DNA from 3 places in the Streptomyces sp. NPDC015661 genome. Region 1 is predicted to be linked to each of the others. Evidence: riboswitches for the same ligand, from Rfam matches in the RefSeq annotation. Region 1 holds a riboswitch; each other region holds the start of a gene.
What was found. A riboswitch is a leader RNA that binds a small molecule or an ion and turns the genes downstream of it on or off. The one in region 1 is predicted to bind cobalamin.
Positions count from the first base shown of each region.

Region 2: it holds a riboswitch for cobalamin, as region 1 does, so the genes downstream of both, ACF07V_RS35695 (ABC transporter substrate-binding protein) here and cobN (cobaltochelatase subunit CobN) in region 1, are expected to answer to the same signal.
Region 3: it holds a riboswitch for cobalamin, as region 1 does, so the genes downstream of both, ACF07V_RS11620 (cobalamin biosynthesis protein) here and cobN (cobaltochelatase subunit CobN) in region 1, are expected to answer to the same signal.

Region 1 is NZ_JBIBST010000012.1:220,524-230,203, reverse strand. Features, by position in the region: gene cobN (cobaltochelatase subunit CobN) at 1-3,207, opposite strand, end outside; cobalamin riboswitch at 3,248-3,381, opposite strand; gene ACF07V_RS30510 (cobalamin biosynthesis protein CobG) at 3,461-4,696, shown strand; gene ACF07V_RS30505 (precorrin-8X methylmutase) at 4,693-5,346, shown strand; gene ACF07V_RS30500 (precorrin-2 C(20)-methyltransferase) at 5,343-6,836, shown strand; gene ACF07V_RS30495 (PA14 domain-containing protein) at 6,957-9,368, shown strand; gene ACF07V_RS30490 (cobalt-precorrin-6A reductase) at 9,376-9,680, opposite strand, start outside.
Region 2 is NZ_JBIBST010000018.1:107,031-116,710, reverse strand. Features, by position in the region: gene ACF07V_RS35720 (MFS transporter) at 1-174, shown strand, start outside; gene ACF07V_RS35715 (amidohydrolase) at 171-1,451, shown strand; gene ACF07V_RS35710 (alkane 1-monooxygenase) at 1,459-2,631, opposite strand; gene ACF07V_RS35705 (TetR family transcriptional regulator) at 2,746-3,342, shown strand; gene ACF07V_RS35700 (cold-shock protein) at 3,568-3,774, shown strand; cobalamin riboswitch at 3,872-3,997, shown strand; gene ACF07V_RS35695 (ABC transporter substrate-binding protein) at 4,085-5,140, shown strand; gene ACF07V_RS35690 (FecCD family ABC transporter permease) at 5,137-6,174, shown strand; gene ACF07V_RS35685 (ABC transporter ATP-binding protein) at 6,171-7,019, shown strand; gene ACF07V_RS35680 (TetR/AcrR family transcriptional regulator) at 7,048-7,773, opposite strand; gene ACF07V_RS35675 (MFS transporter) at 7,914-9,413, shown strand; gene ACF07V_RS35670 (serine hydrolase domain-containing protein) at 9,549-9,680, shown strand, end outside.
Region 3 is NZ_JBIBST010000003.1:702,917-712,596, forward strand. Features, by position in the region: gene ACF07V_RS11610 (putative cobaltochelatase) at 1-796, opposite strand, end outside; gene ACF07V_RS11615 (cobyric acid synthase) at 960-2,468, opposite strand; gene ACF07V_RS11620 (cobalamin biosynthesis protein) at 2,465-3,451, opposite strand; cobalamin riboswitch at 3,486-3,618, opposite strand; gene ACF07V_RS11625 (hypothetical protein) at 3,739-3,960, opposite strand; gene ACF07V_RS11630 (anion permease) at 3,977-5,239, opposite strand; gene ACF07V_RS11635 (alpha/beta hydrolase) at 5,604-6,731, shown strand; gene ACF07V_RS11640 (hypothetical protein) at 6,911-8,230, shown strand; gene ACF07V_RS11645 (VOC family protein) at 8,272-8,673, opposite strand; gene ACF07V_RS11650 (neutral zinc metallopeptidase) at 8,732-9,622, opposite strand.

The DNA of each region.
Region 1 (9,680 bases):
GTACGCCTCGGGGGCCGTGCCCGTGAGCGCGCGGACGGTCGCGACCATGCCGCCGTGGTACTGGAAGTAGTCGTCGGAGTCGGCGATGTCGTGCTCGCGGGTGTCCGTGTTCTTCGCGGCGACGGCGATCCGCTTGTACGCGGTCTCCATCTCGGCGCGCGCCGGCCGGCCTTCGAGGCCCCGGCCGTAGGCGTAACCGCCCCAGACGGTGTAGACCTCGGCGAGGTCGGCATCGGTGCGCCAGTCGCGCGAGTCGATCAGCTGGAGGATGCCCGCGCCGTACGTTCCCGGCCGGGAGCCGAAGATACGGGTGGTGGCGCGCCGCTCGTCGCCGTGCTCGGCGAGGTCGGCCTGCGCGTGCGCCCGTACGTAGTTGTCCTCGGCGGACTCGCCCTCCAGGCCCGCGACGAGCCGCACGGCGTCGTCGAGGAGCCCGATGACGTGCGGGAACGCGTCGCGGAAGAAGCCCGAGATGCGCAGCGTCACGTCGACGCGGGGGCGGCCGAGCTCGGCGAGCGGGATCGGCTCCAGGCCGTTCACGCGGCGCGAGGCCTCGTCCCACAGCGGGCGGACGCCGAGCAGGGCGAGCGCCTCGGCGACGTCGTCGCCGGCGGTGCGCATCGCGCTCGTACCCCAGAGGGAGAGGCCGACGGAGGTGGGCCACTCGCCGTTGTCGTCGCGGTAGCGCGTGAGCAGCGAGTCGGCGAGCGCCTGGCCCGTCTCCCAGGCCAGCCGGGACGGCACGGCCTTCGGGTCGACGGAGTAGAAGTTCCGGCCGGTCGGCAGGACGTTGACGAGGCCGCGCAGCGGGGAGCCGGACGGGCCGGCCGGGACGAAGCCGCCGTTCAGGGCGTGCACGGCGTGGGCGAGCTCGTCGGTGGTGGCGGCGAGCCTCGGCACGACCTGGAGAGCGGCGAAGGACAGCACCTCGCGGACCTCGGGTCCGTACGCGGCGGCGACCGTGTCGATCGCGTCCACGGACCAGTCCGCGGCCTCCATCGCCTCGACCAGCTCGCGGGCCTTCGCCTCCGCCTCGTCGGCGGTGGTGCGGGTCGCGGCCGACTCGTCCAGGCCCAGCGCCTCGCGCAGGCCCGGCAGTGCCTGCGTACCGCCCCAGATCTGGCGGGCGCGCAGGATGGAGAGGACCAGGTTGACCCGGGCCTCGCCCTCCGGTGCGCCGCCCAGGACGTGCAGGCCGTCGCGGATCTGGGCGTCCTTGACCTCGCACAGCCAGCCGTCGACGTGCAGCAGGAAGTCGTCGAAGCCGTCGTCCTCGGGGCGTTCCTCCAGGCCGAGGTCGTGGTCGAGCTTGGCGGCCTGGATGAGGGTCCAGATCTGGGCGCGGATCGCGGGCAGCTTCGCCGGGTCCATGGAGGAGATCTGCGCGTACTCGTCGAGCAGCTGCTCCAGGCGCGCGATGTCGCCGTACGAGTCGGCGCGGGCCATCGGCGGGACCAGGTGGTCGACGAGGGTCGCGTGGACGCGGCGCTTGGCCTGGGTGCCCTCGCCCGGGTCGTTGACGAGGAACGGGTAGATCAGCGGCAGGTCGCCGAGGGCCGCGTCGGGGCCGCAGGCGGCGGAGAGGCCGGCGTTCTTGCCGGGCAGCCACTCCAGGTTGCCGTGCTTGCCCAGGTGGACCATGGCGTCGGCGCCGAAACCGCCGTCCTCGGCGCGGGCGGCGATCCAGCGGTAGGCGGCCAGGTAGTGGTGGGACGGCGGGAGATCGGGGTCGTGGTAGATCGCGATCGGGTTCTCGCCGAAGCCGCGCGGCGGCTGGATGAGGACGAGGAGGTTCCCGCGCCGCAGTGCGGCGAGGACGATGTCGCCCTCCGGGTTGCGGGAGCGGTCGAGGAACATCTCGCCGGGCGCCGGGCCCCAGTGCTCCTCGACCTGCTCGCGGAGCTCGGCGGGCAGGGTCGCGTACCAGCGCTTGTAGTCGGCGGCCGGGATGCGGACCGGGTTCTTCGCGAGCTGTTCCTCGGTCAGCCAGTCCTGGTCGTGGCCGCCGGCCTCGATGAGGGCGTAGATCAGCTCGTCGCCGTCGCCGGAGACCAGGCCGGGGAGCTCGGCCTCGGGCCCGAAGTCGTAGCCCTCGGCGATCAGGCGGCGGAGCAGGGAGACGGCGGAGGCCGGGGTGTCCAGACCGACGGCGTTGCCGATGCGGGAGTGCTTCGTCGGGTACGCGGAGAGGACGAGCGCCAGCCGCTTCTCGGCGTTCGGGATGTGGCGGAGCCGGGCGTGCCGGACGGCGATCCCGGCGACGCGGGCCGCGCGCTCGGCGTCGGCGACGTACGCGGGCAGACCGTCGGCGTCGATCTCCTTGAAGGAGAACGGGACGGTGATGAGCCGGCCGTCGAACTCGGGCACGGCGACCTGGCTGGCGGCGTCGAGGGGGGAGAGGCCCTCGTCGTTCTCCTCCCAGTTCGCGCGCGAGCCGGTCAGGCACAGGGCCTGGAGGATCGGCACGTCGAGCGCGGCGAGCGCGCCCGCGTCCCAGGCCTCCTCGTCGCCGCCGGCCTGCGCCTCGGCGGGCTTCGTACCACCGGCGGCGAGGACGGTCGTGACGATCGCGTCGGCTCCCCGCAGCGTCTCGACGAGCTCCGCCTCGGGGGCGCGCAGGGACGCCACGTACAGCGGGAGGGCCCGCGCGCCGGCGTCCTCGATCGCGCCGCACAGGGCGTCGACGAAGGCGGTGTTCCCGCTCATGTGGTGGGCGCGGTAGTAGAGCACGGCGACGGTCGGCCCGTCGGTGTCCTTCGCGACCCGGTCCAGCGGGCCCCAGGTGGGGGCGGCCGCCGGGGCCTCGAAGCCGTTGCCGGTGAGCAGGACGGTGTCGGAGAGGAAGCGGGCCAGCTGCTCCAGGTTGGTCGGACCGCCGTGCGCCAGATAGGCGTGCGCCTCGGTGGCGACGCCGACGGGGACGGTGGAGGCCTCCATCAGCTGGGCGTCGGGGGCCTGTTCGCCGCTGAGCACGACGACCGGCTTTCCGGCGGCGAGGACCGTGTCGAGCCCCTCCTGCCAGGAACGGAGCCCGCCGAGGAGCCGGACGACGACCAGGTCGACGCCGTCGAGCAGGGCCGGGAGGTCGGCGAGGGGGAGACGGGAGGGGTTGGCGAAGCGGTACGCGACCGCTCCCTCGGCCTGGGCGGCGTTGGCCGCGCGGGCGCTGAGCAGGTCGGTGTCGGAGTGCGACAGCAGCAGGAGCATGGCGAGCTCAGGCCCTTCCTCGGGGTTGTCCGCGCCCCGGGTGGTCGTATGGACGGCGGGAGTTCCTGACTCACCCGTCCCCTCACGGGTACGGGCTCACAGTGGCGGGACCGCGCCGGATTCTCACCGGGCTTCCTCCCCGGGGTCCTGGGACCCCATGCCGATCTGCATCCTAGATCGTGGCGTAGGCGGGCCCCAGGGAGCGGCGGGGTCGACCGGATCACACTCGGTGGCCGGCCGGTTCCCCGTGGGTATGCTCGCCGCCATGCCGCCCACCCCACCCCCGACGCCCGAGCCGGGCGAAGTTCGCATACGGGACCGTGGCGACGCCTGCCCCGGGGCGCTGCGCCTGCACCCCGCCGACGACGGACGCCTGGCCCGACTGCGCCTGCCCGCAGGGCGACTGACGGCCCGTCAGGCCGAGGTGCTGGCCCGCGCCGCCGAGACCCTCGGCGACGGACGGATCAGCATCACCTCGCGCGGCAACGCCGAGCTGCGCGGCCTCGCCGAGGACTGCGGGGCGGAGCTCGCGGCCCTCCTGGCCGGGGCGGGCCTGCTGCCCTCCCCCACCCACGAGCGCGTCCGCAACATCCTGGCCTCGCCCGGGGCGGGACTCGACGGACTCGGCTCCGCGGACGTGCAGTTGTGGGCCCGGGCGCTGGACGGCGCCCTGTGCGCCGAACCCCGGGCGGCGTCCCTTTCGGGACGGTTCCTGTTCGTCCTGGACGACGGGCGCGGGGACGTCGCCGGACTCGGCGGCGATGTGAGCTTGATCGCAGGACCGGACGGGTCCGTCCTGTTGTGGCTCGGCTCCCGGGTCTTCCGGCTCGCCGCCGCCGACGCCGTCCGGGCCGCCCTCACCGCCGCCCTCGCTTTCCTCGACGCCGCCGAGGCCGCCGGGAACGGGGCCTGGCGGCCGCACGAGCTGCCCGAGGAGCACGTGCCCGACTGGGCCGGGGCCCTCGCGCGGGCCGGGATCGCGGCGGAGCCCGTACCCGTACCGCCGCTTCCGGTGTCCCCGCCGCCCGCGCCCGGGCCGCTCGGCGACCGCGCCCTGCACGTCCTCGCCCCGCTCGGCCGGCTCACCGCCGCCCAGCTGCGGGCCCTGGCCGAGGGTGCCGACGAACTGCGGCTCACGCCGTGGCGGGGCGCGGTCGCCACCGCGGACCCCGCGCGACTCCCCGCCCTCGCGTCGTACGGGCTGATCACCCGCCCCGACGCCCCCGGCGCCGGCGTCACCGCCTGCACCGGACGCCCCGGCTGCGGCAAGTCCCTCGCCGACGTCCGGACGGACGCGCTGGCCGCGCCCCCGGGGCCGCTGCCCGTGCACTTCTCCGGGTGCGCGCGCCGCTGCGGGCACCCGCACGGCGCCTGGATCGAGGTCCTCGCCACCGGCGACGACACCTACCTGGTGGACGACGTCCCCACCCCCCGCACCTCCCTGACCGCAGCAGTCGCGGCGGCCCGCAGCCTGCCCCACACGAGATGAGCGAGAGCACCAGGATGTTCGACTACGAGAAGGACGGGACGGAGATCTACCGCCGGTCCTTTGCCACCATCCGCGCCGAGGCGGACCTCGCGGGCCTGCCCGCCGACGTCGCCCAGGTGGCGGTCCGGATGATCCACGCCTGCGGCATGACCGACCTCGTGCAGGACATCGCCCACTCGCCGCAGGTCGTCGCGAACGCCCGCGCCGCCCTCCGGGCCGGCGCCCCCATCCTCTGCGACGCCCAGATGGTCGCCAGCGGCGTCACCCGCAAGCGGCTGCCCGCCGACAACGAGGTGCTCTGCGCCCTCTCCGACCCGGCCGTCCCCGGCCTCGCCGCCGAGCTCGGCACCACCCGCTCGGCCGCCGCCCTCGAACTGTGGCGGGACCGCCTCGAAGGCTCCGTCGTCGCCATCGGCAACGCGCCGACCGCCCTCTTCCACCTCCTGGAGATGGTCGCGAAGGGCGCGGGGAAGCCCGCCGCCGTCCTCGGCATCCCGGTCGGCTTCATCGGCGCCGCCGAGTCCAAGGACGCGCTGGCCGAGAACACCCTCGGCCTCGACTACCTGGTCGTACGGGGCCGGCGCGGCGGCAGCGCGATGACGGCCGCCGCGATCAACGCCCTCGCCCACGAAGCGGAGATCCAGGCATGACCACCGTGACCGGAAAGCTGTACGGGGTCGGCCTCGGCCCCGGCGACCCGAACCTGATGACGGTCGCCGCCGTGAAGGCCATCGCCTCCGCCGACGTGATCGCCTACCACTCGGCCCGCCACGGCCGCTCGATAGCGCGTTCCATCGCCGCCGAGCACATCCGCGAGGACCACATCGAGGAGCGGCTGATGTACCCGCTCACGGTGGAGACCACGGACCACCCGGGCGGCTACCGGGGCGCCCTGAACGACTTCTACGAGGAGGCCTCGGCCCGGCTCGCCGCCCACCTCGACGCCGGCCGCACCGTCGCCGTCCTCGCCGAGGGCGACCCGCTGTTCTACGGCTCGTACCAGCACATGCACAAGCGGCTCGCCGACCGCTACGACACGACCGTCATCCCCGGCGTGACCTCCGTCAGCGCCGCCGCCGCCCGGCTCGGCGAGCCGCTGTGCGAGGCGGAGGAAGTCCTCACGATCATCCCCGGCACCCTGCCGGAGGACGAGCTGACGGCCCGCCTCGCGGGCACCGACTCGGCGGTCGTGATGAAGCTCGGCCGCACGTTCCCGACGGTGAAGCGGGCGCTTGAGCGGGCGGGCCGGCTGGACGACGCCCGGTATGTGGAGCGGGCGTTCATGCAGGGCGAGCGCACGGAGCAGCTGACGGACGTGGACCCCTCCTCGGTCCCGTACTTCTCCGTCGCGGTCCTCCCCTCCCGTGTCGACCAGGAGCCTCCCGTACGGGAGACGGGCGAGGTCACCGTCGTCGGCACCGGCCCGGCCGGGGCACCCTGGCTCACCCCCGAGTCGCGCGGCGCGCTCGTCAACGCCGACGTCCTCGTCGGCTACACGACGTACCTCGACCGGGTCCCCGTCCTCCGCCCCGGCCAGATCCGGCACGGCTCCGACAACAAGGTCGAGTCCGAGCGCGCCGAGTTCGCCCTCGACCTGGCCCGGCGCGGCCGGAAGGTCGCGGTCGTCTCCGGCGGCGACCCGGGCGTCTTCGCCATGGCGACGGCGGTCCTGGAGGTGGCCTGCGAACCGGAGTACGCGGACGTTCCCGTACGGGTCCTCCCGGGGGTCACCGCCGCCAACGCGGCGGCAGCCGCGGCCGGCGCCCCGCTGGGCCACGACTACGCCACCATCTCCCTCTCCGACCGCCTCAAGCCCTGGGACGTCATCGAGGCCCGCCTCCGCGCGGCGGCCGGCGCCGACCTCGTCATCGCCCTCTACAACCCGGGCTCCAAGTCCCGCACCCACCAGGTGGCCGCCGCCCGCGACCTCCTCCTCGAACTCCGCGCCCCGGAGACCCCGGTGGTCGTCGCACGCGACGTCGGCGGCCCCGAGCAGTCCGTCCGGGTGCTGACCCTGAAGACCCTGGACCCCTCCGAGGTCGACATGCGCACCCTCCTCCTGATCGGCTCCTCGCAGACACGCGCGGTCGAACGGGGCGACGGCCGCACGATCACGTGGACGCCGCGGCGGTACGGCTGAGATCCGATGCATGAGATCCGAGGTGGGGGCGGGACAACCTTGCCCCCACCTCGTGAGTCACACAGGTGTTCACCTGTTGCACCTGCTTCACGTAGGTCCGGAAAGGGCCCTCTCCCTGTGATGACGCGTACCCGGCTGAGCGCCCTGGCCGTCACGGCCGCGCTCGCCGCCTCCGGCGGTCTCCTGACCGCCACCCCGGCCACCGCGGCCGTCAGTTGCGCGGCGCCCGCGTGGAAGGCGGAGTACTTCCCCAACCCCACCTTCACCGGCACGCCCAAGCTGACCACCTGCGACAGTGCGATCGCCGAGAACTACGGCTACGGCGACCCGGCCGGCGTCACCCTGCCCGTGGACAACTTCTCCGTCCGCTGGTCGGTGACCCGCGACTTCGGCTCCGGCGGCCCCTTCACCCTCACGGCCGAGGCCCAGGACGGCATCCGCGTCAACGTCGACGGCGTGCGCAGGATCGACCTGTGGAGGAACGTCTCCACCACCCAGAAGAAGACGGTCGACCTCACGATCCCGTCCGGACGCCACACCATCACGGTGTACTACGCGGCCTGGACGGGCGCCGCGAACGTCAAGTTCGGCTATGCGCCCCGCACTTCGGCGACCGTGGACAAGGTGCGCCCGCTCGCGCCGACCGGCGTCACCGTCGCGTACGACAAGGCCCTCAACCAGGTCACCCTGCGCTGGGCCCCCAACAAGGAGATGGACCTCGGCGGTTACCGCGTCTACCGGCGGCCGAACACCTCCACCACCTGGGCGCGAAGCAGCACGACGACCCTGATCACCGGCACGTCCTTCGTGAACCACCCGCCCGCCACCGGGCAGAGCTTCCTCTACGAGATCCGGGCCGTCGACAAGGCCGGCAACGAGTCCCCGGGCTCCGCCGACCTCCCCGTCACCTCGGTCGACAAGACGCCGCCCCTCGCCCCCTCCGTCATGCTGGACGCCTGCCCGGACAACCTGCCCTACGCGGCCCCCGAACTCGTCACCACCGCGGCGAACGGGGCCGACATCGCCTGGTACGAGGCCCAGCGCCAGAACCCGCTGACCGGCGCCTGGACCACGGTCCACTCCGGCGCCAAGGGCGCCTTCTGCGACACCGGCCAGCCCGCCGACGGCAGCAAGGTCACCTACCGGGGCCGGGCCCGCGACGCCGCCGGGAACTGGTCCGCGTACTCGCCCGCCACCACCGTCACGACCTCGGATCTGACGCCCCCGGCGCCCGTCACCGGCGCCCGCGTCGACCACCGGTCGGGCGTCCCCCACCTGACGTGGGCCCCCGTGGCCGGGGCCGCCTCCTACCAGGTCTTCCAGTACGACCCGGCGACCGGCGGCCAGCTGAACGCCCTGCCCACGGGAGACACCACGACGGCGACCGACGTCGTGCCGCGCCAGTCGGTCGCGGTCGCCGACAGCTACCGGTACGCGGTGCGGGCCCTCGACGCGAAGGGCAACGCCGCCGCCCCGGTGGAGATCACGCTGTCGATGGCCGAACGGGCCGAGTCCATCCCGCCGTTCCGTACGACGGCGACCAGGACGGACGGCGGTGTGTACATCTGGTGGCTCGGCGCCGACCCGTGGACCGTCGACCAGGCCCCCCTTCCCACCTACCGGATCATCCGCACCGACACCGCGACCGGCGAGACCGGCGTCGTCGCCGGATGCAAGCCCTTCACCTCGGACGACCAGCCGCTCACGGACCCCGAGGTGAGCTGGACGTGGGCCGACGACACCGTTCCCGCGTACGCCGGCCGGAAGATGATCGACGGCCGCTGCCGGGACGTCCAGGGCAAGTCCGAGACGACCTACGAGTACCGGGTCGTGACGATCGACCGGTACGGACACGCGTCGCAGCCGGGACCCGCCGCCACGGCGACCACCCCGGACACCGAGCGCCCGGCCCCCGTCCTGAACCTGGCCGCCGAACGGATCCCGCTCGGCGTCCACCTCACCTGGACCCCGCCCGCCGACGACGACGTCCAGGGCTACGCGGTGTGGCAGAGCACCACCGACCCCGCCACCGGTGAGACGTCCTGGAAGAGGAACTGCTGGTGGGGCAGCTCCATGACCAAGACCGAGATCCTCTGCCCGACGATCCCCGACGGCCGTGAGCACGCCTACCGGGTCGCCGCCATGGACGCCTACGACCCGGACCCCCAGCTGGAGGGCCTCCACCCGGCGGAGATCACCGTCACCCTGCCGGACACCCGGCCGCCGGGCTGGACGAGCACCGAGATCGGTGAGTCCAACTACCCCGGCATCGACCGGTGGTGCTCCGACGGATCCGCCGTCCCCTGCGGGACCGCCACCCAGTACCGCGTGGAGCGCTGGGACCCGGCCACAAGCACCTACACCATCCTCACCACCGGCGCCGTGAGCAGTGCACCGGGCACCTACTACGACACGTCGGTGCACGAGGACCTGCGGGGCCTCTACTACTACCGGGTGGTCTTCACCGACCCCTCGGGCGCCGACGTCTCCGTCCGGGAACAGGCGTACGGAATCTGGGCCTCCTGGCTCTGACGGACCTCTACCGCAGCACCCAGGCGGCGGCCTCCTCCGGGGTCGCCGCCGTCCGTACCCCCTCCGGGACCGGGGGGCGGCGGACGACCACGACCGGGAGGCCCGCCTCGCGGGCCGCGGTCAGTTTCGGGGACGTCGCCGCGCCGCCGCTGTCCTTCGTCACCACGACGTCGATCCGGTGCCGGGCGAGGAGCTCCCGCTCTCCGTCCAGGGTGAACGGCCCCCGGTCGAGGAGGAGCTCGGTGCGGGCCGGCATCGGGGCGTCCGGGGCGTCCACCGAGCGGACCAGGAACCACTGCGGGCAGTCGGCGA
Region 2 (9,680 bases), on a different contig from region 1:
ATGGGCGCGCTCGCCGACGCCTTCTCCTTCCAGGTCGCCTTCGGCTTCCTCGTCCTCGGCGCGGTGATCGCCGCCGTCATGGCCTGTCTGACCCCGCAGGACGCCGACGCCTTCCGCGCCGCCGCCGACCGCGCGCCCCGCCCCTCCCGCACCGCAAAGGAAACCGCCGCATGACCACCGACCTCGCACCCCTTCTCGCCGGACTCGACGCGCGCCTGCCCGCCCTGCGCGCCCTGTACGAGGACCTGCACGCCCACCCCGAGCTGTCGTTCCAGGAGTTCCGTACGGCCGGTGTCGTCGCCGAGCGGCTGCGCGCCCAGGGCTGGGAGGTCACCGAGGGCGTCGGCCGCACCGGCGTCGTCGGCGTCCTCGCCAACGGACCCGGCCCCGTCGTCCTGCTCCGCGCCGACATGGACGCCCTCCCCGTCAAGGAGGAGACCGGGCTCCCGTACGCCTCGACCGCCACCGGCACCGATCCCGACGGCAACGCCGTGCCCGTCATGCACGCCTGCGGGCACGACATGCACGTCACCTGCCTCCTCGGCGCCACCGGCCAGCTCGCCGGGCACCGGGACGCCTGGCACGGCACGGTCGTCGCCGTCTTCCAGCCCGCCGAGGAGGTCGGCGGTGCGCCCGTCATGATCGAGGACGGCTTCCTCGACCGCTTCCCGCGCGCCGAGGTCTGCCTCGCCCAGCACGTCGCCCCGGCCCCCGTCGGTTTCCTCGGCACCCGCCCGGGACCGGTGATGGCCGCCTCGGACAGCCTCCGCGTGACCCTCTTCGGGCGCGGCGGCCACGGCTCCACCCCCGAGACGGCCGTCGACCCGGTGGTGATGGCGGCGGCGGTCGTCCTGCGCCTGCAGACCGTGGTCTCCCGGGAGATCGGCGCCTCGCAGACGGCGGTCGTCACGGTCGGCTCGCTGCACGCCGGGACGAAGGAGAACATCATCCCGGAGACCGCCGAGCTCAAGGTCAACATCCGCTCGACCACCCCGGCCGTACGCGACCGGGTCCTCGCCGCCGTCGAGCGGATCGTCCGCGCGGAGGCCGCCGCCTCGGGCGCCCCCAAGGAACCCGAGATCGCCCCCATCAACGCCTTCCCCGTCACCGTGAACGAGCCGGAGGCGACGGCCCTCGTGCAGACGGCGCTCGCCGAAGTCCTCGGCGAGGGAAGGGTCTTCACCCTCCCGGCGGCCGTCACGGGCAGCGAGGACTTCGGCGTCTTCGGGACCGCGCTCGGCGTCCCGTCCGTCTTCTGGCACTTCGGCGGCGCCGACCCCGCGCTGTACGCGGGCATCGACCCCGACGCCCTGCTGGAGGACGGCCTCCCCGACACCGTCCCCGCCAACCACTCGCCGCACTTCGCCCCCGTCCCCGGCCCGACGATCCCCCTCGGCGTGACCGCCCTCCTCGCGGCCGCGGCGCCGTGGCTGATGAAGCGGTCGGTGTAGGGGCGGCTCAGCCGGTCGCCGTCCCGTACCGGGCGAGCAGGCGGGCCCGGCGGGACGGCTGGAGGTTCGCCCGGGTCACGTCCCCGTCGTAGTGGGCGAGGACCCGGGGGTCCATGACGCGGCGCCAGAGCGGCGGGACGTACGCGAGGACGATCATCCCCGCGTACCCCGTCGGCATCTCCGGGGCCTCGTCGAAGTGGCGCAGCGACTGGTAGCGCCGGGTGGGGTGCGCGTGGTGGTCGCTGTGCCGCTGGAGGTGGTAGAGGAAGACGTTCGAGGCGACGTTGTCGCTGTTCCAGCTGTGGCGCGGGGCGCAGCGCTCGTACCGGCCGCTCGCGGTGAGCTGCCGCTTGAGGCCGTAGTGCTCGGTGTAGTTGATGACTTCGAGCAGGCAGAAGCCGAAGACCGCCTGGCCCGCGAGGTACGGCAGGACTCCGGGACCGAAGGCGAGCGCGAGCCCCGCGAAGAGCGCGAACGACAGCGCCCAGGAGCCGAGGACCGTGTTGCGCGGGCTCCACACGGACCGGCCCCGGCGGGCGAGCCGGCGCTTCTCCAGGCGCCAGGCCGAGGTGAGGCTGCCGAGGACGGTCCGGGGCAGGAAGCGCCAGAAGCTCTCGCCGAGCCGGGCGCTCGCGGGGTCCTCCGGGGTGGCGACGCGGATGTGGTGGCCGTGGTTGTGCTCGACGTAGAAGTGGCCGTACCAGGTCTGGGCGAGCGCGATCCGGGAGAGCCTGCGCTCCAGTGCCTCCGTCTTGTGCCCCAGTTCGTGGGCGGTGTTGATGGCGATGCCGGCGACCCCGCCGAGGGTGCACGTCAGCCCGATCCGGTCCAGGAGGGCGAGGTCGCCCCGGGTGATCAGCCAGCAGCCGAGGACGAGACCCGCGTACTGGAGGGGGAGGTAGAGATAGGTGCACCAGCGGTAGTAGCGGTCCTGCTCCAGGTGGGCGAGCGCGCTGTCCGGCGGGTTGGCGGAGTCCTTGCCGATGAGGTGGTCGACGACCGGGAAGATCACGTACAGGACGAGGATCCCGGTCCACCAGAAGAGGCGGAGCCCGGTGGCGGCCACCAGACCCCAGGAGAGGAAGGGGAAGGCCGGGATGAGCAGGCCGAGCAGCCAGAGCAGGCGCTTGGGGTCGCGCCAGGCGGCGGGGGCTTCGGGGGAGTCGCTGTGCAGGGCCAAGACCGGCTCCTCGGAGAGGTGGACACTTCACCTGCGTTCTGTCCAGTTGATAGACGGATTCACTGCAAGGTGTCAATGCTCTGGACAGGGGCCGGTGGATAAAGTGGGGGCACGATGACACGTTTCCGTGAGAGTGTTCGGTCCCTCCTGCGCGAGCAGGTGCTCGACGCCGCCTACCGGCTCGTCGCCGCCGACGGCTGGGGCGGGCTCCGCATGGCCGCCATCGCGCGGGCCGCCGGCATCAGCCGCCAGACGCTCTACAACGAGTTCGGCTCGAAGGAGGCCATCGGCAACGCCCTGGTCCAGCGAGAGCTGGAGGGCTTCCTCCTCGGCATCCAGCGTGAACTCGACGCCCATCGGGGCGAGTTGGAGGCGGCAGCGGCGGCGGGCGTCGGCTACACGCTGCAGCAGGCCGTGGACAACCCGCTCATCAAGAGCGTCCTGCTCGCCGCGCGCGGCGGCGAGGACGATCTCCTGGCCTATCTCACCACGCGCCCGGAGCCGGTCTTCGGCACGGCGATGGCGATGCTCGACGCGTACGCGATCGAGGCCTGGCCCGACGTCGACGAGGAGTCCCGCGGCCTCGCCGTCGAGACGATCGTGCGGCTCACCGTCAGCCACATCGTCCAGCCGGTGGCCGCGCCGGAGGAGTCGGCGCGGCGCATCGCCAGGATCACGGCACGGATCGCCTACCCGGGCGGCCGCGCCTGAGGCGAGCTCCGCGAGGAAAGGGCGAGGCCCGCTGACGGACACGGGGGATCTCCGGCAGCGGGCCTCTGTTGAATATTGTACGAGATCGTTTGGGGTGGTTCTCCCCGGGGCGGCGGCGGTGGCGAAGGGCGGGTGCGCGGGGTACATCTCCCCTGAGGCGCGGACACGGCCCGCCCGGGGCCGGACACCCTCGACCGCGTCGCCCGAGCCGACGAGGAGGCCGCCGTGGATGGCAGAAGCAAGGGGTTCGTGCAGTCCTTCAACCGTCTCGGCGGGTACGGCTTCGTCGTCCCCGTGGGCTCCGAGGAGCAGGTCTACTTCAGCGCCGAGGACATCGAGAGCGAGGAGCGGACGGTCTCCGAGGGGCAGCAGGTCTCCTTCGTCCTGGTCCTCGGCGACGGCCGCTTCGAGGCGAAGGAGCTGCGCGTCTGACGTCGACGGGCGTCCCGGGGCGCGGCGGCCGGCCGGTGGTACTGTGCCGAGGCCAGTCGCACCTTTGTACGCACCTGAACGGGTACGTCCACGGGTCAGGGAATCCGGTGCGAGACCGGAACTGACGCGCAGCGGTGAGGGCGACGGGCGGAGCATCGGCCACTGGGCGGCACGACGGGCCCGGGAAGGCGCTCCGTCCGGCTGACCCCGAGTCCGAAGACCTGCTGGCGGCCCCGGCGGCACGCCGCCGACCGGGGAGCACCGTACGACAGGCTCCGCGTATGAGCCGTGGACGCAGAGGAAGTTCCCCGTGCCCCTCGGACACCCCGTCCGCTCCGCCGTGCTCGCCCTGGTCGGCGTCCTGGTCCTCACCGCGACGGTGACCGGATGCGGCGGTTGGACCGCCGCGCCGGCCGGGAAGGGAACGGCCCCGGAGCGCGGCTACCCCGTCACCTTCGACGACAACTGCGGACGGCCGGTCCGCGTCGACCGCGCCCCGCGCCGGGCCGTCGCCCTCGACCAGGGGGCGGCGGAGATCATGCTCTCGCTCGGCCTCGCCGACCGCATGGTGGGCACCGCCACCTGGACCGACCCGGTGCTCAAGGGCCTGGAGAAGGAGAACGCGAAGGTCCCGCGCCTCGCCGACCGCTACCCCTCCTTCGAGAAGGTCCTCGACACCGAACCCGACTTCGCGGCCGCCTCGTTCGCGTACACCCTCGGCAAGGGCGGGGTCGCGCCCCGCGAACGCTTCGAGCAGCTCGGCGTCCCCACCTACCTCTCGCCCACCGACTGCGTCGGCAAGGACAACAGCGGCGACGGCGACGGCGTCCGCACCCGCCCCCTCACCATGGAGACCGTCTACGGCGAGATCCGCGACCTGGCCCGGGTGTTCGGCGTCCCCGAGCGCGGCGAGAAGCTCGTCGCCGGACTCGAGGACCGGGTCGCGAAGGCCACGGCGGCCGCCGACTTCACCGACGCCACCGTCCTCTACTGGTACTCCGACGCCAAGGCGCCCTACATGGCGGGCTGTTGCGGGGCGCCCGGGATCGTCACGAACGCCCTCGGCGCGAAGAACGTCTTCGACGACACCCGCGAGGAGTGGCCCCAGGTCAACTGGGAGACCGTCGCGGACCGTGACCCCGACGTCCTCGTGATCGGCGACCTCACCCGCCGCGCGCAGTCCGCCGAGAGCGCGGCGAAGAAGATCGAGTTCCTGGAGTCCGACCCCGTCACCCGGAACATGACGGCCGTGAAGCACAAGCGGTACGTCCTGCTCAGCGGGCAGGCGATGAACCCCACCCTCCGCACGGTGGAGGGCGTCGAGAAGGTGGCGGCCGCGCTCCGCTCGTACGGTCTGGCGAAGTGAGCACCACCCGGCGGGAGGTCACGTCCGCCACGGCGCTCCTGTGGACGACGGCCGGACTCGTGCTGCTCGGCCTGTCCGTCGCCGTGGCCGTCACCGTCGGACCGGCGGACATAGGCGTCGGCGAGGCCGGTTCCGTGATCGCCGCCCACCTCGGCGGCGGAGTCTCCGAACTCCCGCCGATCCGCGACGGGATCGTCTGGGACCTGCGGCTGCCCCGCACCCTCCTCGCCGCCGTCTGCGGCGCCGGACTCGCCGTCTGCGGGGCGGTGATGCAGTCGCTCCTGCGCAACCCGCTGGCCGACCCCTTCGTCCTCGGCGTCTCCTCCGGAGCGTCGACCGGCGCGGTCGCGGTCGTCGTCCTCGGCATCGGCGGCGGGGTCCTCTCCGTCACCGGCGGGGCGTTCCTGGGGGCGGTGGTCTCCTTCGCGCTCGTCCTGCTGCTCAGCCACACCCTCGGCGGCTCCACGGACCGGGTGGTCCTCGCGGGCGTCGCCGCGATGCAGCTCTTCTCCGCCCTGACCTCCTTCGTCGTCATGACCGCCGCCGACGCCGAGACCACCCGGGGCGTGCTCTTCTGGCTGCTCGGCTCGCTCGCCGGGGCCGGCTGGAGCGAGGTGTGGCTGTGCCTCGCCGTCCTCGCGGCGGCCCTGCTGATCTGCGGCGGGTACGCGAGGACCCTGGACGCCTTCGCCTTCGGCGAGGAGGCCGCCGCCTCGCTCGGCGTCGCCGTCGCGCGGACCCGGCTCGTCCTGCTGTGCGTCACCGCCCTCCTGACGGCCGCTCTGGTCTCCGCCGCCGGCGCGATCGGCTTCGTCGGCCTCGTCCTGCCGCACGCCGCCCGCGCGCTCGCCGGCCCCGGACACGCCCGCCTCCTGCCGGTCACCGCCCTGGCCGGAGCGGTGTTCCTCGTCTGGGCCGACACGCTCGCCCGCACGGTCCTCGACCCCCAGGAGGTGCCGGTGGGCGTGGTGACCTCGCTGATCGGCGTACCGGCCTTCGTGCTCGTGCTGTACCGCACGAGGAGCGGCCGATGACCACGACCGCCGACAGGGGAACGGAGACCGGCGAGGGGCTCCGCGCCGAACGGGTCTCGCGCACGGCCGGCGGCACCCTCGTCCTCGACGGGGTCAGCGTCTCCCTCGCCCCCGGCACCGTCACCGGGCTGCTCGGCCCCAACGGTTCGGGCAAGTCCACGCTGCTGCGCCTCCTCGCCGGCGTCCTCGCCCCCGACTCCGGGCTCGTCACCCTCGACGGCGACCCGCTGGGCGGGCTCGGCCGCCGCACGGTCGCCCGGCGCCTCGCCACGGTCGAGCAGCAGGCCGACACCCGGACCGACCTGACCGTCGCCGACGTCGTACGCCTCGGCCGCATCCCGCACCGCAGGGCCTGGACCCCGCCCTCGGCCGCGGACGAGACCGCCGTCCGCACCGCCCTCGAACGGACCGGGCTCACCGACCGCGCCCGGCAGCCCTGGCGCACCCTCTCCGGCGGCGAACGCCAGCGCGTCCAGATCGCCCGGGCCCTCGCCCAGGAACCGCGTGAACTCCTCCTCGACGAGCCCACGAACCACCTCGACATCCAGCACCAGCTCGACCTGCTCGCCCTCGTCGCCGGACTCCGCCTCACGGCCGTCGTCGCCCTGCACGACCTCAACCTCGCGGCGATGTACTGCGACCGGCTCGTGGTCCTCGCCCGCGGCCGGGTGGTGGCGGGCGGCCCACCGGAGGAGGTCCTCACCGAGGAGCTGATCGCCGAGGTCTACGGGGTCCGCAGCACCGTGACCCGGCCGGGACCCGACGGGCGCCCCCACATCCGCTTCCTGGGCACGGTGACCCCGCGCCCGAGTCCCCAGGGAGTGGCGCGCCCGCACGAGCGGTGAGGGCGCCGGGGCCCGGCCGGGCGTCCGGTCAGCGCGGGAGCCGCATCTCCAGACCGTCCAGGACCACGTCGAGGCCGTAGGCGAACTTGGCGTCCCGGATGGCGACCGGGTCGGCCGCCGCCTGGGCGGCGGCCTCGGCGTACGACTCGGCGAGGTGGTCGTGGTCGGCGGCCGCCTGCTGGGCGGCGGGCATGAGACGGGCGATGAACCCGGCCTCGGTCTCCCCGGAGCGGGCGACCGTGGTGAGCCAGGCGGCCTCCGTGGTGCTCATGCCGATGACGTACGACAGGAGGGTGTCGATCGCCCGGCTCGGCTCGGGGAACCCGGCGGCCGTGAACAGGGCGGCGAGTCGCTCCGAGTACGACATCAGGTTGGGGCCCAGATAGGCGAGGCCCGCCTGCCCGAGGGTCGACGAGAGCCAGGGGTGGCGCAGGGCCGTCGCGCGGAAGGCCTCGGCGGCCTCGGCGGCGGCGGCCCGCCAGGGGCTGCCCGCGGGCGGGACGGAAATCTCGCCGGCGACCTCGTCGACGGCGAGCTCCATCAGCTCGTCCTTGGTGGCGACATGGCGGTAGAGCGAGGTCGCCCCGGCGTTCAGACGGGCGCCGAGCTTGCGCATGCTGAGCGCCTCGATGCCGTCGGCGTCCAGCATGACGACCGTCTCGCGGACGATCGCGGCCCGGCTGAGCGCGGGCTGGTCGGGGGCGGACTGCTCGCGGGCCCATACGGACGGGACGGGGTTCGCCTTGGCGGCCATGGTCCTCCTGCCTTCTCTGCGTACGGCGTTCGCATTCAGCGTACAGGTCTCCGGGGTTGCGAACACTGTGCGCAGCTGCGTACAGTGTTCGCGTCGAGGCGCTCCGAGGGGAGCGAACGAAACCCGAGGGGGAACTCCCGATGGAAACCCGCAACCCACGCCGCTGGTGGATCCTGGTCGTGCTCTGCCTGAGCACCCTGGTCCTGGTCGTCGACAGCATGGCGCTCACCGTCGCCGTACCGTCCATGACCGAGGACATCGGGGCGAGCGCCCAGGACATCCAGTGGATCCTGGACTCCTACATCCTCGTGTTCGCGGGACTCCTGCTCACCTCGGGCAGCCTCGGTGACCGCTTCGGCCGCCGGAAGGTCATGGTGATCGGCCTGCTGCTGTTCGGCGCGGCCTCACTCGCCGCCACGGTCTGCACCAGCCCCGGCCAGGTCATCGCCGCCCGCGTCACGATGGGCGTCGGCGGCGCGCTGATCATGCCCTCGACGCTCTCCATCCTCATCACCGTCTTCGACGAGGACGAGCGGCCCCGCGCCATGGCCGCCTGGGGCTCCGTCTCCATGCTCGGCCTCGTCGGCAGCCCCGTCCTCGGCGGCGTCCTGATCGACCACTTCTCCTGGCACTCGATCTTCTTCATCAACGTCCCGGTCGTGGCCCTCGCCGTCCTCGCCGCCCTCACCCTCATGCCCGAGTCGAAGGGCCCCTGGCAGAAGCCCGACCCGCTCGGCGCGATCCTCTCCGCCGTCGGCATGACCGCGCTGATCTGGTGGATCATCGAGATCCCGCAGCACGGCGCCTTCGAGGGCCGCTCGCTCCTCACCCTGGCCGTCGCCGTCGTCACCCTCGCCGGCTTCGTGATCCGGGAGAACGTCACCCCCGAGCCGATGGTCCCGCTGGTCCTCTTCAAGCACCGCAACTTCAGCGGCGGTTCGCTCTCGCTGACCCTCGTGCAGATCGGCAACGGCGGACTGCTCCTCGTCCTCACCCAGTACCTGCAGTTCGTCCTCGGCTACTCGCCCGTCAAGGCCGGTCTCGCCTTCGTCCCGCTCGCCGTCGCCGCCCTCATCGGCAACGGCGCCGGCGCCGGCCTCGCCGCCAAGATCGGCAACCGGCTCCTGATCCTCGCCGGCATGCTCGTCATGGCCGCCTCCTTCGGGCTGCTCACCACCGTCGACGCCCACTCCGGCTTCACCGTCCCGGCCGTCGCCCTCGGCCTCCTCGGCCTCGGTGCCGGCCTCGCCATGCCGGCCGCCGTCGGCGCGCTGATGAGCACCATCCCCGCGGAGAAGGCCGGCGTCGGCTCGGCCCTCAACGACACCATCCAGCAGGCCGGCACCGCGCTCGGCATCGCCATCCTCGGCTCGCTCCTCACCAGCACCTTCTCCGCCTCGATGCCGGCCGACGCCCCCGCGCAGGCCAAGCAGTCGATCGGCGGCGCACTGGCCGCCGCCCAGGGCGACCCCGGACTGATCGCCGCCGCCCGGGACGCCTTCACCTCCTCGATGTCCACCACCTTCACCATCAGCGCCGTCGGAGTCCTCGCGGCGGCCGTCCTCGCCACTCTGGTGATGCGCGACACCAAGGCGGCCGCGCCGGCCGTCGAGGAGGCGGAGGAGGCGCTCGCCGCCTGACCCCGCCCGTACGACCGCGGAAGAGCCGGTGCCCCGGGGCGCCGGCTCTTCCCTCTGCCCCAGATGGATGCCTCTCGCACCGACCCTGGAGTGTTCGGCCGGATCACGGGTGCGCTTCCGGTCATAGTGCGGCCCATGAACCCCACCCCCCGCCCCACCCGCACACGGACCCGGTCCCGCAGAGCCCTGCTCTGCGCCGCGCTCCTCGCCCTCGCCGTCCAGACCGCCGCCGCCCCGGCACTCGCCTCGCGGCCAGAAGGCCCCAAC
Region 3 (9,680 bases), on a different contig from region 1:
AGGTCGCGGCGATCTGGAGGAGCACGGCGTCCCCGAGGGTGACCTGGGGCAGCAACGCCCGCGCGGCGACGATCCGTTCGCGCAGGGCGGCTTCCTCGCCGGCCCAGCGGGCGGCGAAGGCGGCCGGGTCGTCCTCGAACGCGAGCCGCCGCCGTACGACCTCGACCCGCTGCTCCGGGTCCCGCGAGGCGGCGACCTCCACGGTGAGACCGAAGCGGTCGAGCAACTGCGGCCGCAGCTCGCCCTCTTCGGGGTTCATGGTCCCGACGAGCAGGAAGCGGGCGGCATGCCGTACGGAGACGCCTTCGCGTTCGACGTGGGACTGACCCATCGCGGCGGCATCGAGCAAGACATCGATCAAGTGATCGTGGAGCAGATTCACCTCGTCGACGTACAGGATTCCCCGGTGCGCATGGGCCAGCAGCCCCGGCTCGAAGGCCTTCACGCCCTCGGCGAGGGCCTTCTCGATGTCGAGCGAGCCGACGAGCCGGTCCTCGGAGGCCCCGACGGGCAGCTCGACCATCCGCGCGGGCCGGGCGTTGGCGGCGCCGTCCCCGTGCGGCCCATCCGGGCACCCGGGGTCCGGCGAGGTGGGGTCACAGCTGAACCGGCAGCCGACGACGACCGGCACCTCGGGCAGCAGCTCGGCGAGCGCGCGAACGGCGGTGCTCTTTGCCGTGCCCTTCTCGCCCCGCACGAGCACACCGCCCACGGCTGGGCTGACCGCAGTCAGCAGCAGCGCGAGCCGCAGGTCGTCCATGCCGACGACGGCGGTGAACGGGTAGCGGGTGTTCATCGAATGCTCGCTCCTTCGGGTGACTTCTGTTCGACTCGACCGTAGGCGCCTGAGACGTGGGCGAGACTGTCGGCGTTCCCCACGGTCATGGGGATGGCCCCGCCGTCAGCCCAGCTGTGGGCGGAGTTCTCGTGTGCTCCCCGCCCACGCGGGGATCCCGCGCTCACGGCGCCCCCGGCGGCACGAACGGCAGCCCCTTCGGGGCTCCCTCCTCGATCAGCCGCAGCAGCGCGTCCGTGTCGGCGTGCTCCTCGATCAGGTCGCCGAGGCGGTCGAGCTGCTCCTCGCGCAGCGCGCCGAAGGACGTGTCCGGGGCGGGCACGAACCGGCGGCCCGCCGCCGCCGCGACCTCGCGCAGGAACGCCCGGCGGAAGCCGTCGCTCTCCAGCGAGCCGTGCCAGTGGGTGCCCCACACGGAGCCGACCCGGCAGCCGTCCAGGAAGGGTTCCCCGCCGTCCACGGTGGCGACGCCGTGGTGGATCTCGTAGCCCTCGACCCGTTCGCCCAGCGCCTCGCCGACCGGCCGGGCGAGGGTCTTCTCGACCCCGAACCGCACCCGTACGGGCAGCAGGCCGAGTCCGTCGACGACCCCCGCCTTCGACTCGACCTCGTCCTCGATGCGCTCGGCCAGGGCCTGGAAGCCGCCGCAGATGCCGAGCACCGGCCGGCCCTCGGCCGCGCGCCGGACGAGGGCGTCCGCGAGTCCCCGCTCCCGCAGCCAGGAGAGGGCCTTGACCGTGCCCCGGGTGCCGGGCACGACGACGAGGTCGGCGTCGACGAGCTCCTCGGGCCGGTCCACGAAGCGGACCACGACGCCCGGTTCGGCGGCGAGCGCGTCGACGTCCGTGAAGTTGGACATCAGCGGCACCGCGCAGACGGCGACCCGCAGTACGTCCGCGCCGACCGGCGGCGCGACGACCGACTCGCGGACGGTGCCCCGCAGGGAGACCCGCAGGCCGTCCTCCTCGTCGATGCCGAGGCCGTGCGCGTACGGCAGGACACCGAAGGTCCGGCGCCCGGTGAGCCCGTGCAGCATGTCCAGGCCCGGTTCCAGGAGGGTCACGTCGCCCCGGAACTTGTTGACCAGGTAGCCCGCGACCAGCGACTGGTCCTCGGGCGCGAGCAGCGCCGTCGTCCCGAAGAACTGGGCGAAGACCCCGCCCCGGTCGATGTCCCCGACGACGACCACGGGCAGCCGCGCGGCGCGCGCGATGCCCATGTTCACGATGTCCGTGCGCCGCAGGTTGATCTCGGCCGGACTCCCCGCCCCCTCGCAGATCACGGCGTCATACGTGCCCCGGAGTTCCTCCAGGCACGCCATCACCGGCTCGAAGAGCGTCTGCTGCCGGCCTCCGTGATAGCCCCGGGCGCTCATCTCGCCGACCGGTTTGCCCATGAGGACGACCTGGCTGGAGCGGTCGCTGCCGGGCTTGAGCAGCACCGGGTTCATCAGCGCGGTCGGCTCCACCCGGGCGGCCTGCGCCTGCATGGCCTGCGCACGGCCGATCTCGGCGCCCTCCCGGGTGACGAAGGAGTTGAGGGACATGTTCTGTCCCTTGAACGGCGCGACCTTGACGCCCTGCCGTACCAGCCAGCGGCAGATGCCGGCCGTCACGACGCTCTTGCCCGCGTCGGACGTGGTCCCGGCGACGAGCAGCCCCCCACCCCTCATGCGTTCCTCCGCTTCAGCGCGCTCGCGATCATGCGGCCGCCGACGCAGGCGGCCAGGGTCAGTCCGGTGATCCGGCGGGAGAGCCGGACCGCGCGGTCGATGTCGGCGACCTCGACGGGCCGCCCCTCCCCGTTGAGGACGGGCCGGTGCTCGACCCGTCCGGCGTACGAGAGGGTGCCCCCGAGCCGTACGCCGAGGGCGCCCGCGAAGGAGGCCTCGACCGGTCCCGCGTTGGGGCTCGGGTGCTTCGCGGCGTCCGCCCGCCAGGCCCGTACGGCCCCGCGCGGGTTCCCGCCGGCGACGGTCGCGAGGGCGGCGGTCAGCCGGGCCCCGGGCCAGCCGGCCACGTCGTCGAGGCGGGCCGAGGCCCAGCCGTACCGCCGGTGGCGGGGGTTCTTGTGGCCGACCATCGCGTCGAGGGTGTTCACCGCGCGGAAGCCGACCAGGCCCGGCACGCCCGCGACCGCTCCCCAGAAGAGGGCGCCCACGACCGCGTCGGAGGTGTTCTCGGCGACGGACTCGACGACCGCGCGGGCCATCGCGGGACCGTCGAGGGACTGCGGGTCGCGTCCGCACAGGTGCGGCAGCCGTTCCCGGGCGACCTCCAGGTCCCCGGCGGCGAGGGCGCCGCCGATCGCGCGGGCCTCGCGTCCCAGGGTCGTCCCGCCGACGACGGCCCAGACCGAGGCGGCGGTGAGGGCGACGGAGGCGGCGCGGCTGTCCCGTACCGTACGGGCGGCGAGGGCGCCGGCCGCGACGGTGGCGCCGACGCAGACGGCGGTGTGCAGGGCGCCCCAGCCGCGGTGGTCGTGCCAGAGGGCCTTCTCGACCCGGCCCGCGGCCCGGCCGAAGGCGGCGACGGGGTGTCCGCGGCGGGGATCGCCGACGAGCAGGTCGACGGCGAGACCGGCCGCCGCGCCGTACGCGAATCCGTCCGGGGAGAGGCGGCTGGCTCTGGACAGGGTGGGGCTGCGGCCGGGCATGGCGACGTGTCCTCACTCAGGGTCCGCGCCCTGGATCGACGTGACCGGCGGCGAGAGTTCCTGACTCCCGGACCCTTCGGATCCGGTCACAGTGGCGGGACCGCGCCGGAATCGCACCGGACTTCCTCTACTGCCGCCGTAATGGCCTCGGCAGTCCACCACGGCCCGAGAACAGCCGTCAACTCACCCTTGACCTGCGCCGCGTCACTGTGCGAAGCACCACAAACACGACGGCCGGGCGGCCCGCACGCGAGGTGCGGACCGCCCGGCCGGGGTGGTGAGGACCGTCAGGCGACGATCAGGTAGATGCCGTACGCCACGGCCGCCAGGCACAGGGCGAAGCAGGCGTAGGCGCCGGTGCGGGCCAGGACGGCGGAGCCTCCCTGGGTGGCGGCCTGCTCCTGCTTGGAGAGGCCGATGACACCGAGGGTGAAGAGGCCCACGAGGGCGACGGTCGCCACGAGGCTGACTCCGAAGACGGAGCCGAGAGCTGCCCAGTCGATCTTCATGCTTGGTTCCAGTTCCTTAGACCGCGGCGGTGGCCGGGGGAGCGGCCGGGTCCGTGGGGGCCGGCGCGGGGATGGTGGTCTTCAGGTCCTCGTCCGCGACGGCGGCGACGGTACCGGCCGGCGGCGGGGTGACGGCCGCGATCGCGGTGGTCACGACGCCCTCGGGCTCGGCGTCGGTGTCGACCTCGTTGACGTTGGTGTGGTCGACCGGCTGGCGGCGGGAGACGAGCCAGATGCCGAGGCAGGAGGCGGCGAGGAAGGCCGCGACGACGTAGACGCCCCAGTTGCCCTGACGGGCGACGAACTCGGCACCGGCGGCGACCAGGCCGGCGGCCGGCAGGGTCAGGCCCCAGGCGACGAACATGCGGGTGGCGGTCGACCAGCGGACGACACCGCCCTTGCGGCCCAGACCCGCACCCATGACGGCGCCGGAGACGGAGTGCGTGGTGGAGAGGGAGAAGCCCAGGTGGGAGGAGGCCAGGATGACCGTGGCCGCGCTGGTCTGGGCGGCGAAGCCCTGCTGCGGCTGGAGGTCGGTGAGGCCCTTGCCCATGGTGCGGATGATGCGCCAGCCGCCGAGGGCCGTGCCGAGCGCGATCGCCGTGCCGGCGGAGACGATGACCCAGACCGGCGGGTTGGCGCCGGAGGGCAGGGAGCCGCCGGCGACCAGGGCGAGGGTGATGATGCCCATCGTCTTCTGGGCGTCGTTGGTGCCGTGGGCGAGGGAGACGAGACCGGCGGAGGCGATCTGGCCGACGCGGTAGCCCTTGGCCGTGTCCTTCTCGGAGGTCTTGGCGCCGATCTTGTACGTCAGCTTCGTGGCCAGCATCGCGGCGATGCCGGCGACGATCGGCGCGGCGACGGCCGGGATGAGGACCTTGCTGACGACGACCTCGCCGTTGACGCCGCTGACGCCGATCGAGGCGACGGTCGCGCCGATGAGGCCGCCCATCAGGGCGTGGGAGGAGCTGGAGGGCAGTCCGACCAGCCAGGTCACCAGATTCCAGAGGATCGCGCCGACGAGCGCGGCGAGGATCACTTCGGGCTGGATGCCGTCCTCGTTGACCAGTCCCTTGGAGATCGTCTTGGCGACCTCCACGGACAGGAACGCGCCGACGAGGTTCAGCACGGCGGACATGACCACCGCCGTCTTCGGCTTGAGGGCACCGGTCGAGATGGTCGTGGCCATCGCGTTGGCGGTGTCGTGGAAACCGTTCGTGAAATCGAACACGAGAGCTGTCACGACCACAATGGCGAGCAGCAGCGTGATGTGTTCCATTTACCCAGGCAATCGTTCGACGTCAGTGTTTCGTTGAACGTAAGCAACCTGAGTGAACGGAAGATGAACTGGGCCGGGCGACGTGGTGTCTCTAACCGGTGTCAAGAGGTTCCGCTTCTCGCTCCGGGGGACCCGGTGTCCACGATGCGGTCACCCCGGAACCACGGGCATCCCAGTCCTCCCGGGGCACATGCGACCTGTCCCGCTTCCTCCCCCGTCATCCCGTTCCGCTCCCTGGACGCGACCATCCGACCGGATGACCCCGCGGAGGAGACCCATGTCACTCCCCTGAGCGACCCTTCCGCTTCTCCCCCGCCGGGTCCCCCCGGTGGCAGCCCCACCCCGACCTGCCGAGACTGGGAGCGTGCGCCCGGCTACAGCGACGGCAGCGGCCGTCACCACCCTGATCGGTGTCGGCGCGGCCGCGTTCGCGGCCGGCCGGTACGCCAGCGACGTCGCCCTCAAGGCGCCGTCCGGACGACCACTGCCCGGAGACCCGCGGCTCACCGTGCACGCCACGGGACCCGAGCGGGTCACCCTCACCCGCAGCCTCGCCTCGCTGCGCCCCGGCACGTACGGGATGGAGGCCCCCGGACTGCACGCCGTCCTCGGCCCCGTCCTCGACCGGGTCCCGCACACCGCCGACACCGTCGTCCGCCGCCTGGAGCGGGTCGAGCTCGGCGTCCTCGGGCCCGGCGCCCGCGTCCGGCTCACCCCCCAGCTGCACCGGGGCACCCCCATCAGCGCCCTCGGGCTCGCCCACGAGGACGTCGAGATCCCCGGCGAACTCGGCCCCCTGCCCGCCTGGCTCGTGGCCGGCCCCCGCACCACCTGGGTGATCGCCCTGCACGGCCTCGGCACCACCCGCGAGCACCCGCTGAACCTCGTCCCCTTCTTCCACCACCGCAAGATCCCCGTCCTCGTCCCCGCCTACCGCGGCGACGAAGGAGCCCCCGCCTCCCCGGACGGCCTCGCCCACCTCGGCGACTCCGAGTGGCGGGACGTCGACGCCGCCATCCGCTACGCCGTCCGCCGGGGCGCCCGGAAGGTCGTCCTGCACGGCTGGGGGACCGGTGCCTCGATGGCCCTGCGCGCCGCCGCCGAATCGGGCCTGCGCGACCGGATCACCGGCCTCGTCCTCGACTCCCCGGTCCTCGACTGGGCGGCCACCCTCCGCAACCTCGCGGCGGCCCACCACGTCCCCGGCCCCCTGCTGCCGCTCGCCGTCCGCGCCGCCCAGGGCAGGACCAGCCCCCGCGAGGACCTCCTCCAGGAGGCCTCCGAGCCGGACGCCCTGCGCGTCCCCGTCCTCCTCTTCCACGGCCCCGACGACACGATCGCCCCCTGGGAACCCTCCGTCGAGCTCGCCGCCCGCCGCCCCGACCGGGTCACCCTGCAGACCGTGCGGCAGGCCCCGCACGCCGCGATGTGGAACGCCGACCCCGTCCGTTACGAGGAGTCCCTGCGCCGCTTCCTCACCCCGCTGTTCTGAGGGGGCCTCCGCGGCCGCTCCGGGGCCCGATCCGACGGGGCGTCCGATTCCGATTGGGCTTTCGGGCCGTCAGCGGGAAGACTGCCCCCGTGATGTCTCGAAAGCCCGATGAACCATTGGCGCGCAACTCCAGACTCCGACTCGTCCGCCCGCGGGCGCTGGCCACCGCCCGACGGGCCGTGACGACCCGGCGCACCCGGCCGGCGCCGCGGCCGCCCGAGGGCACTCCGCCCCGCGCGGAACTCGCCCGCCAGGCCCGGCACGTCCTCGCCGACGCCGTACGGATCGCCCGCTGGGCCGCCGTCGAGCACGGCGCCGACGCGGCACCCCGCACCGGCCCCGGAGCCGGCCCCGCCCAGGAACGGGCCGCGGCCGCCCTGGACCTGACGCCCGGCCAGATCAGCGCCGGCTGGGACCGCGCCCGGCTCGCCGGGCTCGTCGAGCTGCACGGCGACACCGCCCGCCCCGGCTGGCGCCTGCACGCCTGGGACCGCGACGACTCCGCCGTCCTGCGCGGCTGGGTCGCCCTCTTCGACGCCTGGTCCCTGGTGCACCCCGCTCCGGAAGGGGTCGCGCCGAGCGCCGTCGCCGAGGTCGTCGAGGCCGTCCCCCAGGTGCTCTCGTTGCTCCAGCTCTCCCAGGGCCCGGTCCTCGTCCCCGCCCTCCTCGACCTCCTCGGCCAGCGCGTCGAGGAGCTCCGCGAGGAGCGCTGCGAGGTCCCCGCGGCCGAGCCGGCGCCCGAGGCCGCGGACGCCCCCGCCGTGGACGGGCTGCCCGCCCTCCTCGACTGGGCCCTGGAGGGCCTGGCCGCCGTCGGCGCGCTCACCCTGGACCCCGGCACCGACGAGCGCCACGCCACCCTGACCCCGCTCGGCAACTGGGCGGTCTGGGTCAAGCTGGAGCAGATCTGCGTCGCAGCGCAGAGCCCCGCGGGCAACATCGAGCAGTCCGCCGAGGACATGCTCCGCGGCTGCGCCCGGCTCACCCCGGGCCCGGCCCGCGACGAGTACCGCGCCTGGCTCGCCGCCCGCACCCTGTCCAGCGCCGTGAGCGAACTCCTCGCCGTCGCCCGCGGCGAGGACGCCCTCCTGCGCGGGCTCGCCTTCGAGGCGCTCCGCGTCGTCGGCGCGCCCGCCGAGGCCGAGGTCCGGGCCACCGTCGCCGAGCCCTCGCTGCGCCCGTACGCGCTGCTCTGGCTCGCCGAGTACGAGGGGGCCGACCCCGAGGACGCCCAGGAGGTGCTGACCCGCGAGGAGTCGACCTGGCTCTGGGTCGACACCGCCGCCGCCGTGGCCGACCACGGCGAGAGCGAGCTGCTCGTCCGCCACCTCGACTCGGCCGTGCAGGGCACGGTCCCGGCGTTGCTCGACGAGGTCCGCGCCGTCGGCCACCCCCGTACCGTCCAGGTCCTGGTCGCCCTGGCCGCCGCCCACCCGGACCCGGCCCTGGCCAAGGCGGTCCGCCGGGCCGCCTTCCAGGTCCACACCGGCGGGGCCTGAGCCGCCGGCGAGGTCCGACCGGCGGCACCCGAGCCCCGGAACTACCCGGCGGCGCCGGGGGCGTACGTGCCGAAGCTCCACACGTTGCCCTCGGCGTCCCGGGCCGTGTAGTCCCGGGAGCCGTACTCCTGGTCCGTCGGCGGCACCACGATCTCGATGCCGTACGCCACGGCCCGCGCGTGATGCTCGTCGACGTCGTCCACGCGCACGTACACCGCGGTCGGTCCGCCGTCGGCCATGAGCTTGTCGAAGGCGCTGCCGCTGCCCTTGTTGCCCAGCATCACCATGCCGTTCCCGCAGGTGAGCTCGGCGTGCATCACACGGCCGTCCTCGCCCTCGTACACGGCGTGCTCGCCGAAGCCGAAGCCCTCCGTGAGCTGCTTGATCGCGGCCTTCGCGTCCGCGTACCGCAGCGCCGGACAGATGTCGGGTGTCCCAGCCATCCCGATCACTTCCTCTCGATGTGACCCGGATCTCAGTCTGGCAGTCGCCACCGACAACTCAGCGGAAGGTGTTGCACCGGGCCATGTCGCCGGTCCGGTAGCCCTCGTGGAACCACTGCCGGCGCTGCGCCGCCGAGCCGTGCGTCCAGCTCTCCGGCGTCACCCGGCCCTGGAACCTCTCCTGGATCCGGTCGTCGCCCACGGCCGCCGCCGCGTCCAGGCCGTCCCGGATGTCCTCGTCGGTGAGCCGGGTCAGCAGCAGCCGGCCCGTCTTCTCGTCGGGAGTGGTCGTCGCGTGCCGCGCCCACACCCCGGCGTAGCAGTCGGCCTGGAGCTCGACCCGTACGGCGTTGGAGTTCGCGCCGGTCCGGCCGTCCTGGGCGCGGCTCAGGGTGCCCATCAGGTTCTGGATGTGATGGCCGTACTCGTGCGCCACGACGTACGCCTGGGCGAAGGGGCCGCCGCTCGACCCGAACGTGGTCCGCAGCTCGTCGAAGAAGCCCAGGTCCAGATAGACCTGCCGGTCTCCGGGGCAGTAGAAGGGGCCGACCGCCGAGCTCGCCGAGCCGCACGCGGTGCCCACGCGCCGGCTGAACATCACGGTGGCGGCGTTCCCGTAGGTGCCGCCCCGGCGCGGGTACTCGCTCCGCCAGTAGTCCTGGACGCTGTTCACGACGGCGACGATCCGGCAGTCCTGGCGCGCGTTGGCGTCCGAGCCCTTCTTGCAGCTCTGGTCCACCTGGGCCGCGGACGAGGAGGACGCGAGCGGCTCGTCCCCGCCGGAGGAGAGCCCGAGCTGGTCGGGGCCCACCCCGAAGAGCACGCCGAGGACCAGCGCGATGAGGCCGATGATGCCGCCGCCGACGGTCGCCCTGCCGCCCGGGACGCGGCTGTTCCGGACGTCCCGCACCTCCGAGGTGTCCAGGTCGGCGTCGTCGTCGAACTGCACGGTCCACCACCCTCCGCGTCGCTGCCGCGGCAGTGGCCGCCGCCCTGCGCCGAGTATC